4 regions of the Clostridium sp. CM042 genome follow, and region 3 is predicted to be linked to each of the others. Evidence: riboswitches for the same ligand, from Rfam matches in the RefSeq annotation. Region 3 holds a riboswitch; each other region holds the start of a gene.
What was found. Region 3 has a riboswitch for cobalamin ahead of ACWJJ7_RS15550 (cobyric acid synthase). Riboswitches for the same ligand answer to the same signal wherever they lie in the genome.
Positions count from the first base shown of each region.

Region 1 (4,175 bases), 1.3 Mb from region 3:
AGCGATGAGTGGTATAACTATGGCTATTTCAGGAATTGTAGCTGTCCTTTTATATCCTCTTTTATGGAATATGTTTCTTGCGTTCTTAAAATAATTTCTTGAAATACGCTATATTTTGGATTCGATCAAATTAAGTTTATATATATAGTGTATGTATGATTAAGGAGGTTTTTTCATTATGAAAAAAAATGAGATTATAGGTCCACTAAATAAATTAATTGATTCAATAGACAATTTATTATCTGATGAAAAGGAGCAAAAACTAAGGAGTAAGTTGGGAAAAGAAATACGCAAATGTATTTTTACAGATGATATAGTTAAAAAACTTAATGAAAGCGATTTTTCAGGATTGGTTGCGCAAGAAGAAGAAATACAGGTACTTTTTTCTATGATATTTCCTGTTTTCATTGAGAAAGAAGATGTTATATTTAGGTTGTATAAGCATAAAATTGAAGTCGATTTATCAGATGAAATGAGTGATAGATATATTTACATATTTTCAGATGGGAGACTTACATCAGGTTTGTTTAAATGTTTCAAGCTTTATGATGATGAATATATTTATGGAATAAAAAAGATAATAAATATTATTCCAAGTCTTAGAGAAACTATAAAAGAGGAACTAGTAAATCTGGATAAAAGTGAAAAATTTAATAAACAAAAAATGGGCAATTTTAAGAACAGAGAAATAGTAGCTAAAAAGAATTTTAATGAATTAATAGATAGCTTAAATAAGTTTAAGTAATGCGTAGAATTAAAGAAATTGCGATGCTGCAATATTAAAGACTTCAGTAGGAGATTTATACTCCCACTGAAGTTTTCTTTTAATTTTTCTCTAACTACTTAACTAGAGTGGATATAGATACGTTGTTATGTATGCTTTTCAAATCAAAATATATAAATGAAAAAACAAGATATATAATTAATAAAATGATATAAGGTTGTCTGTAGTATAAAAAGCAAACCATAAGGACATAATTTAGAAGCAATTACTCTGAAGGGAATGATGACCTTATGGTATTCAATAAAGTAGAAATATGTGGTGTAGATACTTCGAAATTACCTGTACTAAAAGAAAAGGAAATGAAAGAGCTACTATTTAGGATACAAAATGGCGAGTATGAGTGTAGAGAAAAATTTATTAAAGGAAACTTAAGATTGGTTTTAAGTGTGATAAAGCACTTTAATAATCGAGGAGAAAACGTAGATGATTTATTTCAAGTTGGCTGTATTGGTTTAATGAAGTCCATTGATAATTTTGATCTAAGTCTAAATGTTAGATTTTCAACATATGCAGTTCCTATGATTATTGGGGAAATAAGAAGATATTTAAGAGATAATAACTCAATAAGGGTTAGTAGATCATTAAGGGATATTGCATATAAAGCATTACAAGTTAGAGACAGATTGGTGAATAAAGACAATAAAGAGCCTACTGTAACTGAAATAGCAAAAGAATTAGAATTACCAAGGGAAGACGTAGTGTTTGCTTTAGATGCTATACAAAATCCTGTATCTTTATTTGAACCAATTTATCACGCTGGTGGAGATGAAATTTATGTAATGGATCAAATAAGTGACACAAAAAATTTAGATGATAATTGGCTTGAAAATATATCAATTAAAGAGGCAATGAAAAAATTAAATGTTAGAGAAAAGTTAATCTTAAATTTAAGGTTCTTCGATGGAAGAACTCAAATGGAAGTAGCAGGTGAGATAGGTATATCCCAAGCACAAGTTTCTAGACTGGAAAAAACTGCATTAAAGCACATGAGAAAGTATGTATAGGGTCCCCTAGTGGGTCCCTTTTTTTTATTGTAGCATTTATTTCAGAATACAGTATAATGTATTATTTTGTGAAAATTTGAAAAATATTATCTTTTTGCAACTAAAGTAGTTGATTTTTTGTAATAATAAGCTTATTATGTATTGAGACATGCGTGAAAGAATTATAAAAATTAAATAATAAAATATAGGGTTAATTAAGATTAATTAAAAGGGAATCAGGTTAAAATCCTGAACTATCTCGTAGCTGTAATAGATGAATTTAAGTGCATTATGCCACTCGTAAACGGGGAAGGCGTACTTAAATAATGATTCTTGAGTCAGAATACCGGCCTATATTTTTGCACTAAAAACTCTACGAGTGATAGAGAAGGCTTTATAATGAAAATTTGTTTGTTGATTTTATATGATTAAGCATATTTTTGAATCGTTTCCTTCTAACGCTTTAGTTAGAAGGCTTTTTGTTTTGTAGACAGGCCTATATTATGAACTGTCAAAACGGGTCTATAACATCATTAGGCAGAATATCATCGTTTTGGCCTGTTGCGTCAATGCAATTAGAGTTAAATTATCTGGACTTGGAGTTTTAAATCAGATTGTCTGTGTCATTGTTTACTATGCTTCATCCGTTAATTATTCTGAATTATTCCAGAATGCTGCCATGGGGTAAAAATTTAAAGGAGATGTTAAATGGGCAAAATTGATTTTTATGCTTATACTTCTAAAATCAGACACTGGAATGCTACTTTTAAAGTATCTCTTTCTGCTGCGATACTGATTCTTTGTATTGTGTTGGAAAACCCCTATGTATCCGTTGTGGTCATTATTGCAATGGCCTACCTGACTATTGTAAAAGGAGAGCTTCCAGTAAACGAATACTTGTCAATACTGGCGATTCCAATCATCTTTATCCTCCTTGGCACTTTTACAATTGCTATTGATTTTTCAAAGCAGCCGATGGGGCAGTATAACATGTATCTTGGCTTCTGCTATGTGTTTACTTCCCAGGCAAAGCTTAAGGAAGTGGCATTTTTGATTCTGAAGGTTTTTGCAGCTATCAGTGCCCTACAGATGATGACACTGTCGACTCCATCTTCCGAGATTATCTATGTGCTTCGAAAGGCACATGTGCCAAAGATTATTGTAGAGCTGATGAACCTCATTTATCGTTACATTTTCATTTTAATGGATGTCTATACTAAAATGAAAAATTCTGCAGAATCCCGTCAGGGCTACTGTGATTTTAAAACTTCCTGCTATACATTTGGAAGCATTGCAAGCAATATGCTGGTTATTTCGTTGAAAAAGGCAAACGCTTATTATGATGCCATGGAGGCTAGAGGCTATGATGGAGATCTTATATTTTTGGATGAAGATAAAAAGGTAGAGACAATACAGATAGCCTCTGCAGTAGCATTTATAATTTTTTTGATTCTGATATGGGGCGTTACAAGATAGAAAGGAGCTATTATGGGGAAATCAATATTAAAGGTCGAAGATCTATACTACGTCTACGGAAATGGCAAGTCTGCATTGGACGGCGTAAGTGTGGATATCTATGAAGGTGAGAAAATCGCCGTCATTGGTTCCAATGGATCTGGAAAATCTACATTTTTCTTGAACATAAACGGTGTATTTACACCTGAACAGGGAAAAATAATTTACCGGGGTACTATCGTTAATAAAAAGAATTTAAAAGGACTTCGAAAAAATATCGGAATTGTATTTCAAGATGCGGACAATCAAATAATCGCATCTACAGTTAGGGCAGAAGTTGGATTCGGGCCGATGAATTTAAAGCTTCCAAAAGAGGAAGTACTCAAGCGAGTTGAGGAATCACTAGCATACATGAACATATCAGATTTCAAGGATCGTCCGCCACACTATTTGAGTGGCGGTGAAAAGAAGCGCGTCACCATTGCGGGCATCATTGCTATGAAACCAGAAATCATTATCTTTGATGAACCGACTGCATCACTGGACCCTTTAAATGCACTGATGTTAGAAGAAGTTTTGGCCAAGCTTGGTTCAGAGGGCAAGACAATGCTCATTTCCACCCATGATGTAGATTTCGCATACCGATGGGCTAAGCGAATCCTTGTATTCTGCCAAGGGAAAATTATCGCTGATGGAACACCTTTAGAGATTTTTCAAAACACAGAAATTTTGAAACAGGCAAATCTAAAACAGCCAACCGTGCTGGAAATCTATGAATTACTTGTAGAAAAACATCTGTTGGAAGATACTAAAGCCTATCCGAAAAGTACGCAAGAGTTCAAGGAAATGTTTGAAAAATAGTTGGATTTTCTAGGCGTTTTAGCTTAGATTAATATAAATTAAAAACAATAGAGGAGGAAAAGAATGAATCAGAAAGAAAAGAAAATTGTCTT
Region 1 is NZ_CM143646.1:1,936,037-1,940,211, reverse strand. Features, by position in the region: gene ACWJJ7_RS09170 (LrgB family protein) at 1-94, shown strand, start outside; gene ACWJJ7_RS09165 (hypothetical protein) at 179-745, shown strand; gene sigG (RNA polymerase sporulation sigma factor SigG) at 1,015-1,788, shown strand; cobalamin riboswitch at 1,958-2,136, shown strand; gene cbiQ (cobalt ECF transporter T component CbiQ) at 2,476-3,243, shown strand; gene ACWJJ7_RS09150 (energy-coupling factor ABC transporter ATP-binding protein) at 3,256-4,083, shown strand; gene ACWJJ7_RS09145 (energy-coupling factor ABC transporter permease) at 4,147-4,175, shown strand, end outside.
Region 1: another riboswitch for cobalamin. It lies ahead of cbiQ (cobalt ECF transporter T component CbiQ); the one in region 3 lies ahead of ACWJJ7_RS15550 (cobyric acid synthase).

Region 2 (4,175 bases), 1.6 Mb from region 3:
TGGCACCCAGTGCGGCTCCAGACGAAACTCCGAGAATAAAGGGGTCTGCCATTGGATTCTTAAAAATTCCCTGAAAAGAAGTACCAACCACTGAGAGTGCCGCTCCTACTAAACAAGATAAAAGTATTCTAGGAAGTCTTAAATTTAGCAATATGATTGCAGATGTAGGATTAATTCCGTCTAAGGATACAATGTTATTTAATATTGGAATCTTACTTATTATAATTAGGGCTGTCTGTTTTAAAGAAATATCTGCCACCCCAAAATTTGTTGCTACAATTATTACAATTAGGAGTAAAAATATCCCTACTGCAAAAACTCTTCGATAATAACTCTTATTTTCTATAAACGTCATGGTTGTTTAACCCCTTTTATTTGAAAAGTTCAGGATGAACTAATTTAGCAATTGCTTCAAGCCCTTCTGCAAGTCTCGGTCCCTGCCTAACAATAATATTTTCATCAATCTCCAATAATTTACCGTTCTTAACTGCTTTCAAATCTTTGTAACCATTGGTAGCTTTTATACCTTTCTTTGAATCATAGAACTTAGAACAAATTAGCACATCAGGATTTTTTTCTACAAGCTTTTCTACACTGTAGTTCCAACCAACTACGTCACCCGCAGCGTTTTTCCCGCCAGCCATTTCTATTATATCACCTATAAATGTATCTTTTCCTGCTGTGAAATCACCACTCTTGCCGAATCCTGCTACATAATACACTGTTGGCTTCTTAGCATCCTTAACCTTATCAGTTATTTCTGCAACTTTCTTTTTCATGTCTGATATTACTGTCTTTGCTTCTTCATTGGCATTTACAATCTGCCCAAGCTTTGACATTGTATTATATACACCAGTAAAATTCTCTTCGCCATAAAGCACTATAACTTTTATATTAAGATCTTCTAATTTTTTAATAACATCCTTATCAAAATGAGTTGATGCAATAACTACATCAGGTTTTAGTTCAACAATTTTTTCTATACTTGGTTGTAATAAGTCACCAACAGATGCAACCTTAAGTGCCTGAGCTGGGTAATCATCGTAATCACTTCTACCAACTATACTGGACCCTTTACCAAGTGCATACATTCCCTCTGTTATATTTGGTGCAATCGTAATAATCCTTTTAGGTTCTTTTTCAATGGTAACCGTTCTATTATATGAATCAACTACCTTTAGAGGATATACTACAGCATTTGTTTCCTTTTTAGTAGTATTAAGAGACTCTTTATTCTCACCCTTGCTACCACACGCACTAAATACAACACAAACAAAAACAGCTAAAACTAGACCTATTATACTTTTTCTTTTAAACATAAGTTGCCTCCATAAATTTTTATTTTTTAATTACTTATTTAATTTTAATTGGTATACCACAAACCACCATGTGAACTTCCTGAGCCCTTGATGCAATATACTGATTAACTCTACCTGCAATATCTCTAAAAACCCTTGCCATCTTGTATTCTGGTACAATTCCAGAGCCAATTTCGTTAGTTACAAGAATTATTGTTTTTAAGTTTTTTTCTGCTTCGTCAAGAAATACTTCTACCTCTTGTAAAATCCCTTTTTCCATTGCATTTATATCTTGATTATTAAGATCATCAAAATTATCCCCTGCTTCATCAAACATAAGATTTGTAGTCATTATTGTAATACAATCTAATAAAATCGTATCAAACTGCATTTCTTCGTTATAGAATACCTGTTTTAAATTCTTATAGCCTTCAAATGTATACCAAGAAGCTGGTCTTCTTTCTTTATGTTTCTTTACTCTGTCCTTCATTTCATCATCAAACGGGATTGAAGTTGCAATATAAAGTACGCCACCCTTCTCTTCTTTAGCTAGCTTCTCAGCATATGTACTTTTCCCACTCCTTGCGCCACCTGTTATAATTATAATTTTTTTCATAGTATACTCCTTATTATTTTAATAATATATTATTATGTTAAAAAATCAGCAAATAAAAAAACCACACCTCAAGGATGTGGAATAATGCAATTGAATTTTTCACATATTGGATAACCCAATATTATTGTTAAATCACGCATTTTTCATCCTCCCTCCGAAGACTAAAATTTTAAGCATTAGGCAGGTTTACTGGCTTTAGCATCATCTTACTCTCCAACCTTCTCAGTTTCCCAATGGTCCTTTGGATTTCATCCTCTAATACAGTAGCGGTGGGCTGCAGTGGTTTTTTAATCACTTTCCCTTTTAACCCTTGTTACGGGCACCTAAAACAATATTTAATTTTTATTAATTTTACTATGGTTATTGTAACATCAAAAAAATATTAAAGCAATATTAATCATTCTACCTACTTGCTATCACTATTTTGGTGTTTTATTTAAGTAATATTCCATTACTCCTTTTACAATAGGTACCACATGATGACTGCCACCTTTATCTTTAACATTTTCCATTAACATTGATACTACTATTTTAGGACTCGCAGTATCCATACATATAAACCATCCATTTTCTTCTGCTGTTTTATCATTGTCATCTTTCTTAAGTTCTGCTGTTCCAGTTTTACCCGCAAGAGCTTGCCCATCAACTTTTGCCTCATGACCTGTACCATTCGGGTTTTCTATAACTGCAGAAAGATCATCTTTTAGGGTTCCTATATTATTCACAGAAATTACATTAGCTTTCCAAACCTTAGCCTTTACCTTTTCATTCAAGACCTCTAAAGTTGGAGACATAATATTTCCATCGTTAACAACTGTGCTATACGATAGTGCAAGGTGAAGTGGACTCATAAGAACCTCCCCCTGACCATAACCAGTATCTGCTAACGCTACATCATTTTTAATGTTGTTACCATTGGCTACTTGTGAATTAGCTATTGGATAATCTATTGGAAGCTTTTGCCCTATTCCAAAATTGTCACATCCTTTTATAAATTCTTCTTTGCCTATATTAAGAGCTGCCTTTGCAAAATATATGTTATCAGAATATACAAATGCATCCTGCAAATTCACTGACTCTCTCGGTTCACCAACCCTAGTAACCTTATTGAGTCCCCATGATGTATCTGGTTGCCATTCGTTTCCCGGTATGTTAATAAGTTCACTAGGTTTTATCTTCCCTTGATCTAAGCCAACCGCAGCCGTTATCAGTTTAAATGTAGACCCTGGAGAATATACAGCCGTAAATCTATTTTTAAATGGATCCCCTGTTTTTTCCCACTCTGCCTTTTGGGTATTAGAAACATAGGTGGTAATTGCATTTGAATCATATGACGGGGAGCTTACTAAAGCCAATACTTCTCCAGTTTTGGGATTTATTGCCGAACTGGCTCCTGCCTCTTTATTCATTCCTTCATATATTTTCTTCTGTAGTTCACTATCTACTGATAATGTTATATTTTCACCTGCTTTTGATTCTTTTTTAAGAATTACAACCTTATCGTTATTATTTTGTTTTGATATATATATTGTTGCTCCATTTTCACCCTTAAGCCTGTCTTCATAAACCTGTTCAAGACCTGCCTTTCCTATTAAACTAAATGAGTTATACCCCTTACTAGCATTCTTTTGTAGTTCCTCAGCAGTTATCGGCTTAATGTATCCTATAAGCGACCCCAAAGCTTCACCACCTGGATATACTCTACCTTTAGGCTTGTTCTGGATTACCCCATCAAGCTTCATAACTCCATCTATTTTTACTTTTTCAGTGCGTAGTATGTTAATAATCGGTATAAATTGATCAGAATTTTCATTATCCTTTAGTTTATTTTCTATAACTGAAGCATCAATATCTAGTATCTTAGCCATCTGCGATATATTATCATCCTTATTTTTAATAAATGTAATAGGTTTTATTCCAATCGTAACAATTAAATCATTTATTGTATTTATTGCAAGTGGTTTTTTACTCCTATCATAAATTTCTCCACGTATAGCCACTTCTGGCTCTACCCTAACCTTATCTCCCGCTTCCATACTAGGAAATATCATTTTCTCATTCCAGACTAATGTCCACTGCTTTTTGTTGTTAACCTCTTCCTTCACCATAGTTGCCTGGTAGCCTGGCATTTTTAATTGCCCTGCTGCAGTATCCATAACTATAGAAAATGGTATATTTATAGCTTTTTTATTTCCATCCTTAATTTTATCTTCATTGTCCACTTTAATAGATATATTTTTAGCCTCTATTCCACTATAAAT
Region 2 is NZ_CM143646.1:1,032,374-1,036,548, forward strand. Features, by position in the region: gene ACWJJ7_RS04850 (FecCD family ABC transporter permease) at 1-355, opposite strand, end outside; gene ACWJJ7_RS04855 (ABC transporter substrate-binding protein) at 372-1,319, opposite strand; gene cobU (bifunctional adenosylcobinamide kinase/adenosylcobinamide-phosphate guanylyltransferase) at 1,354-1,914, opposite strand; cobalamin riboswitch at 2,077-2,256, opposite strand; gene ACWJJ7_RS04865 (penicillin-binding transpeptidase domain-containing protein) at 2,334-4,175, opposite strand, start outside.
Region 2: another riboswitch for cobalamin. It lies ahead of cobU (bifunctional adenosylcobinamide kinase/adenosylcobinamide-phosphate guanylyltransferase); the one in region 3 lies ahead of ACWJJ7_RS15550 (cobyric acid synthase).

Region 3 (4,175 bases):
ACAATTAGGACTTTTATGATTTTTTCTATCTCTTATCATCACTTTTATACTGCAAGCAATATTTCCTCGAACCAGTGGTGCTGCCAAACAGATTAAAAATCCTGTTATTCTTGCTGGTATAAAATTAAATACATCGTCTGTTTTAGCTGGAAAGAACCCAATATATTTATATTTTTCATTCATATATCCAAGCATTGAATCCATTGTATTTATGCCCTTATACATCATAGCTAAAGGTGCTCCCCCTAATATTGCATAAAGAATAGGGGCTATAACACCATCTGCTGTATTCTCTGCAATTGTCTCCACATCCGCTCTTACTATTTCATATTCAGTAAGGGTCTTTGTATCTCTCCCTACAAGGTATGACAATTTAACTCTTGCGTCATAAATATCATTATTAACTAAAGAATCATAAACCTTTTTACCTTCTTTATGAAGGCATCTAGCAGCTATTGTTGTCCAAAGCAATATTATATTGAGAATATGGTACAACCAAAAAAACTTATTAGAAATTCTCAAAATTATAAAAGGCACTAAAAAACTAGAAAGTGCTACTATAACTACAATAATTCCGCCAAAAACTTTAATTTGACCATTAGTTTTACATATCGTTCTGCCTAACTTATCTAATTTAGAAATAAGTTTTCCTATATAAATCACCGGATGTTTAAACCAATATGGATCTCCAATTAATAAGTCTAACATTACCGCTAAAATTAAATCTATTATGTTCATCTGAAATAGTATTGCCATTTTAATTCCTCACTATCTTATACTGTTATAATTTTTTAAATAGTTGTTAACTGTCCCTAACTTTCTCTTTTTATTCCTATGATTTTATAGATTGAATCCATGTCTACATTATCTCTAACTATATCTGCTAGCTTGTCTAATTCTTTTTCTCTTAGATTTTCATAAACCTTAGATTTTTTAGGTTCCATAGCTTTTTTTACCCTTAAAGTATTAATCATATGTTCTCTAAACTCTACTCCATCTAAAACTCCATGAATATATGTACCCATAACATTTCCACCTGCATTTATCGCTCCATCGAAGGATGACGTATCAGAACCATTCTTATCATAGATTTCAAAAAGTGGTTTTGCATTATGACCATATTTACAAATTCCCATATGTATTTCGTAACCATAAGTTTCTAGACTAGTATCCCTAATGTTAATGCTACGAGCCTTTACTCTTGTAGTTATTTTCTCATCTTCAAATATTGTGTCTATGTCTAAAAGCTTCATACCATCTGTTTCTTTTGAATTTCCCTCTAAGCAATTAGGGTCACTTAAGCTATTTCCTAGCATTTGATATCCTCCACAAATACCTAATACGTTACCTTCTACACTATATTGCTGAATCGCTTCTGCAAGTCCCGAATTTCTTAAAGAAATTAAATCATCAATAGTATTTTTAGTTCCCGGTATGATAAGCAAGTCTGGAGTGCCCAATTCTCCTTTAGTTGTAACAAATCTAACTGATACATCTTCTTCAGCCTTTAAGGCATCTAAATCCGTGAAATTTGATATATGTGGAAGCTTTATTACAGCAATATCAATAGGTGCAGTAATTTTTTTATTAAATTCTACTGCGCCATCTTCATCTTCGAGTTCCAATCTAAAATAAGGAACTACCCCTGCACATGGAATATGTATAATGTCCTCAAGCATTGTAAGTCCTGGCTTTAAGATTTCTAAATCTCCTCTAAACTTATTAATAATAGTGGCTTTAACTCTTTTTTTCTCGACCTCATTAAGCAAAAGCAAAGTCCCTGCTAGTGACGCAAATACTCCACCCTTATCTATATCTCCTGCGAGTATCACAGGGGCATCTATAAGTTCCGCCATTCCCATGTTCACTATATCTCTATCTCTTAAATTAATTTCTGCAGGGCTACCTGCTCCTTCCATTACTATAATATCAAACTTCTTCTCTAATTCTTCAAACTGCTTTTTTAACATGTCTTTGAATTCCAATTTCATATTATGATATTCCATAGCTGTACTATTCCCAAAAACCTTTCCATTAACGATAATTTGGCACTTTTTATCGGAGGTAGGTTTTAATAAAATCGGATTCATATATACCTCTGGCTCCAATCCTGCCGCATAGGCTTGAAGCACCTGCGCACGTCCCATTTCTTTTCCATCCAATGTAATATAAGAATTCAATGACATATTCTGTGACTTAAAAGGACATACTGAAAACCCATCTTGCACAAAAATTCTACAAAGTGCTGTTACTAATATGCTTTTTCCTACTGATGAAGCGGTTCCTTGAACCATTACTTTAGCCATTACTCTTTCTCCTTTCTTCCTGCTTATATTCTTTCTTTGGTACACAACAAAAAAACAGCAAGCTTGCGCACCTGCTGTTATGTACAAATTTTTCATTGCACTAACTTGAATTCTACAGTTCTTTCCCGCCGAAAGCTTAATATTACTAATTTAGGCAGGTCTCCTGGCTCTTGATACACTTTCTCTTATAACTTTCCCTTTCTTGTAGTTATAAAAGATTTTCTCTCAATTACAGTAGCGGGGGCTGCTGTGGAATTACACCACATTCCCTTTTCACCTTACTAATCATCTACTAAAGTAACTGCATCCACTTTATTGGCTGATTAATAAAAGGCACCTAAACAAATCTATTCATTTTTTTACTAATATAATTCATAAGTTTCATTTTTAAAATTTTCAATTTAATACATTTCTATGTAATTAAGTTTATAGCATTATGTTAATCCTGTCAATAAATAAGAATTTAAAATGCTTAAGTCTCATATGGTTATAAGTCATCTCCTTCGGAGCTGCAACAGTTCCGAAGGAGATGCATTAATTCGCTAAATTAATTTTGCTTGTAGAAACATAGCTTTTTTTCCTATTTCTGTGAATTTAGCCTCATATTCTGTAACCACATTATCTTTAAAATCACTTTTATGCAAATCATAAGTTGAAAATAATATCTCAAACCCACATTCTTTGAAATATTCTACCGATTCTTCGAATAACTCTGTATCATCTGTTTTGAACCAAACTTCAGATCCCCGTTTTAAGAATTTCTTATAACTCGTCAAGAACTTAGTATGAGTTAATCTTCTTTTATTATGTCTGTCTTTTGGCCAAGGATTACAAAAATTTATATAAATTCTGCTTATCTCATCTTTTGCAAACACATCATCAATAAGCATTATGTTCATTGGCATAAGACGTACATTTATGTCTTGTGCCCCTTCAATTTCTCTTACTTCTATAACTTTTCTAAGGGCAAATACCAGAACCTCATCTTTTAAATCAATGCCTACAAAATTGATATCAAGATCTCTCCTGGACTTTTCTGATATAAATCTACCTTTACCGCAACCTAGTTCTAGATGAATTTCATTGTTATTTTTAAATTCTTCATTCCATTTTCCTTTGTGATCATATTGGTCAGTTATTACAATATGACTAGTTTCAAGCTCTGGCCTAGCCCAATATTTTTTTCTTAAGCGCATATGTTTTTCTCCTTACATTTATAATTTTTATGAAATTTACTTTTTATTTAAAACATCCCTGCAATATTTAAAAACTGTTTAAATAACCATAACCCTGGTGCTTGCACGATATAAGTAAAAACTGATTGTCCACCAGGTAATATAGGCAATATTAACGCCATAAATATTAAGAATTGATACCTATAAATTGTATCTGGTAAATTGTAAAAAAACTTTGGGAATAAATCCCTAACTATATGAGATCCATCAAAACCCGGTATTGGCACTAAATTAAGAAAAAACAAAATACAATTTAGGTACCCTGTAATTATTAAGATTTGGCTAATAATAGTATATAATCCACCATGAATTGGTGGAATCTTCGAAAATAACACAGTCAGAATTGCAAATACAAACCCTAGAATCAGATTAGCAATTGGGCCTGCAACTGAAACTTTCAAATCATCCTTATAATAATTTTTAAATGCACTAGGATTTGTCTGAACAGGCTTTGCCCAACCAAATCCTACTAATATAATCATAAGAAATCCCATTGGATCTATATGTGCGATCGGATTCAGAGTAAGTCTCCCTTGAAATCGTGGAGTTTTGTCTCCTAACCTATCTGCTACGATAGCATGCGCATACTCATGAAAAGTAAATGCTAATAAAATTGCCGGTATCATCAAAATCT
Region 3 is NZ_CM143646.1:3,253,755-3,257,929, reverse strand. Features, by position in the region: gene cbiB (adenosylcobinamide-phosphate synthase CbiB) at 1-732, opposite strand, end outside; gene ACWJJ7_RS15550 (cobyric acid synthase) at 813-2,306, opposite strand; cobalamin riboswitch at 2,443-2,626, opposite strand; gene trmB (tRNA (guanosine(46)-N7)-methyltransferase TrmB) at 2,849-3,502, opposite strand; gene ACWJJ7_RS15540 (site-2 protease family protein) at 3,550-4,167, opposite strand.

Region 4 (4,175 bases), 1.6 Mb from region 3:
ACTTGAATTCGAAGCTATGACTATACTCTTCATTTATATTCACATCCTTTTGCGGACTGTCCTCTAACGTGCAATTAGTTGTTAACTGTCCCCAATGTTTTCACTATCAATTCTAAGTTTTTCAAACACTGAATCACTTTTCCATTCCTATCATTATCCTTAATAGCAAGCCTTACATATTGTTTATCTAGTCCTCTAAAATTGTCTGCTTTTCTTATAACAAATCCTTGAGCTATACATAGTTTATAAAGTGTCTCTGCGTCTAATCCTTTTAATTTGCATAATACATAATTTCCATAGGTTAAATAGACTTTATTTATAAATGAAATATTTTCAAGTGATCTTATAAACCTAGGCCTTTCGCCACTTATCCACTCTTTGCTTTTTTCAATATAAACATTATCTTTTAACACATGGAGTGCAGCGACTTCTGCAAAACAGTTTATGTTCCAGGGGTTTTGTTTTTCTTTAATTTTTTTTAATAAGTCTACGTTACTACTTATTCCATACCCAAATCTTATACCAGGCATCGCAAAAAATTTGGTTAATGCTCTTATTATAAATAAACATTTGTATGTTTTAACTTTTTCACTGAAACTATGCTGTGAATCTCCAGTAAATTCTATAAAAGCCTCATCTATTATTATGACTTTGTCATTACGCTCACAATATTCAAGAATTTGTTGAAACTCAGCCTTATTTATGATATTGCCATTGGGATTATTTGGATTACCTAAAACCACACCTTCTACACTCTGTAATTTATTAAGAATATCCTCATAATCATAGGAAAGTTCAGCATATTCATGCTTTAATAAGGTATTCTCATTAATCTTCTCTTTTAAGTAAGAATACTCTATACTACAATTCCACTTTTTAGCATCAATTTCGTACTCTACAAACGATGGCACCACAATTAGTAAACTTTTATGACAAGCTATAACTAAGTCAATTATTTCTGCAGCCCCATTTCCTAAAACAAAATACTCTTTTGGGCAATTAATATATTCTTTTAATCCTTTCAACACCTCCCTATATTGAATATCTGGATATCTTGTTAAAGCATCTACTGCTTCACTAATGTTATCAGTGAAGCTACTCGGAACCCCTAATGGATTAATATTAGAACTGTAATCTATTAATTCTCGACCCTCAAGTAATCCATTAGTATAAACATCTCCACCATGTATCATTGAATACCTTCCTTTCTACTTGTAACTTACGCAGAATTTTAATTTCCCTTATGTGTTTTCCCTACATTCTTAAACTTTTCATTAATTACATCATTAATATGCTGTATATATATATCTTGAACGTCACTATTTTCTCCTAACCCATGCAGATAAATTTTAACTTTAAACCCTTTTGCCTCTAAAATACTCTTCCAGGAGTCTTCGGTGTCTCCCGCCATGTCATTCTTGGCATGATCCCCCGCTACGAGCAGTAGTGGCATTAAAGTGACTTCGCTAATACCCTGAGCAGCAACATTAGGTATTACTCTATCCAAAGTTGGATACCCTTCCACGGTTGCTACATGAACATTGTTAAATCCTCTATCCCTTAAAACGCTTTCAAAACAGCAATATACTGCATTTGCAATATGGTTTGTACCATGACCCATCAAAATTACTGTATCCTCTGGTTGCAATTGCTTTGAGAGAGCGTCTACCATTATTGAGTAATCATCTGGCACGCCTAATTCTTCTCCCTTAAAACATATAAGCGGTCTTCCTATTACTATATTCTCAAATGTTTTAAATTCTTTATATCTATTAACTACATTATTTATATAATCAAATTCTACTCCAGGAATAACATGCAAAGGCTGAACAATTACCTCATTATATCCTTCGGTCTTTAACTTTTCCAAAGCTTCTTCTGGAGTATCTACATGAATATTATCCCTATTTTTAAGCACTCTAAGAATAATATGTGAAGTAAATGCTCTTCTTATATCATACCCTTCAAAAGTATGTCTTATTTTTTCTTCTATTGCATCGATAGTTACTTTTCTTGCATCTTCATGTGTTGTTCCAAAACTTACAATTAAAATTGCCTTCTTCATTTCGTTCATCCACCTTACTAAATATTTTCCTAAATTCCTCATAACATTTACATATAATGCTTTTTAAAACAAAAAAAATAGTACGCATGCGATAGCGACTACTTTTTAATTAATCCATAATTAAATAGTTCTTTCCCTCCGAAAGCTTGTTAACATCATTTAGGCAGGTCTCCTGGCTTTTGATTCTTCCTTTAATTATCCCTCCTCATTTTTAATTTACGAAGTGGCATTTAAAAGTTTTTCATCAATTACAGTAGCGGGGGCTGCTGTGGATTTAAACCACATTCCCTTTTCACCTATTTCAAGGCACCTAAAATTATATTCAATTTTACTATTAATTCTAATAATATTATATTTAAGCCTTACTGTCAATATTTAGAGTGTAAACTTAAATTTAATAAATAAAAAAATAATTAGGGACGGTTAGCAACTATTTAAATCATTTATATATTAGCTTAAGATTATGCCTATGAATATCGTCCCGATTTATAGGCAATAATTCAAATAAAACTCTATGAGGAAAGGTGATTTAAATGCCACGAAAAGCAAGAGAAAAAACAGATGACTCGATATTTCATATTATGTGCAAAAGTATAAGCGAAATAAATTTATTCAAGGATAATGAGGATAAGAATAAGTATTTATCACTTGTAAAGAAGTATAAATCTCTCTATAATTTTAAAATCTACGGTTACTGTCTTATGGATAACCATTCACATTTAATGATTGATGCTAATGGTACTGATATATCAAAAGTAATGCATGGAATAAATTTTTCTTATGCAATGTACTTTAATAAAAAATATAAAAGGGAAGGACATCTTTTTAAAGATAGGTTTAAGGGTAAAATAGTTAATAATGAACGATATTTGAAGACTTTATCTCTATATATACACAATAATCCTACGGATATAGATGAATATAAAAATTGTCCTGAAAAATATGCTTTTTCTAGTCTAGCCATATTTTTAGGAAAAAGGCATGATTCTTTTAAATTAGTTGATTATAGATTTATTATGAGTTCTTTTGGTAATAACCTAAAAAGTGCAAGAAAAAATTACTATAATCTTGTCTTTCGCTGTAACAGAGAAAAATTAAAACAAGAAATAGAATTTAAAGATGAAAAAACAGAGTATAAATTTGAACGAAAGATACTTGTAAGAAACTTTAAGCCAGAAGATATAATAGAATTTATAGCGTCAAAGATGAATGTATCAAAGACTCATCTTTATATGAAGTACAGTAGAAATCTTGTACGAGCAAAAGCGTTAACAGTTGTCCTAATGAGGAGCCTCTGTAATTTTAAATCTAGCGATATATCCAGCACTCTTGGAAACATTACACAGGCTAGAGTATCTAGCTTAAGCACTATTGGCATCGAATTAATTGGAACAGAAGAAAAATACGAGAATATTATCATGGATTTTATTAAATGTTATGCTTAGTAATAATTTATTAATCTCTTGTAGTAAATAAAAAAATTTAAAATACGATATATGTATTTATATTTAATAAACTTGGACAAGCATTCAAAATAAAACATTTCACTAATATATAATATAAAAATAATTAAAATAATCGTTCAATAAATTAATTCAACGATAAAAAGGTACAAGTTTTCATAAACAACTTGTACCAAAAAGAAGATAAATAATTGTTAACCGTCCCTATTTAGCTTAATTTATTGCTATATTTAGCTTAATTTATTGCTATAAATAAAATCATAGTTAGAATTTCAACTAATTCATTATTGGCTCCCAAGCTATCTCCCGTAAGTCCTGTAATTTTACTCTCGCAAAACTTATTAAAGAAATAACTTAAAAGTAACGCTGAAACTATCAATATAATACTTTTATTAAATCCTATTAATAAAGTTCCAAATGCAATAGTTATAATACCTGAAATTACCACCCTTGTAATGTCAATATTTCCAATAAATATATTGCCTGAGCCTGTTTCTTTAGCATTTTTCCCAATAAAAGATATAAAAACAACGGTAAATCTTGCAATTATTGGCGTTGCAATTAATATGAGTGGTAGATTCATTCCTATGATAGTGCAGACCGCTGCATATCGTGCTAACATATCAAATACTATAGCAATAGTAGCG
Region 4 is NZ_CM143646.1:1,661,084-1,665,258, forward strand. Features, by position in the region: gene ACWJJ7_RS07855 (cobyrinate a,c-diamide synthase) at 1-33, opposite strand, end outside; gene ACWJJ7_RS07860 (pyridoxal phosphate-dependent aminotransferase) at 75-1,193, opposite strand; gene ACWJJ7_RS07865 (sirohydrochlorin cobaltochelatase) at 1,232-2,065, opposite strand; cobalamin riboswitch at 2,211-2,395, opposite strand; gene ACWJJ7_RS07870 (transposase) at 2,599-3,510, shown strand; gene cobS (adenosylcobinamide-GDP ribazoletransferase) at 3,764-4,175, opposite strand, start outside.
Region 4: another riboswitch for cobalamin. It lies ahead of ACWJJ7_RS07865 (sirohydrochlorin cobaltochelatase); the one in region 3 lies ahead of ACWJJ7_RS15550 (cobyric acid synthase).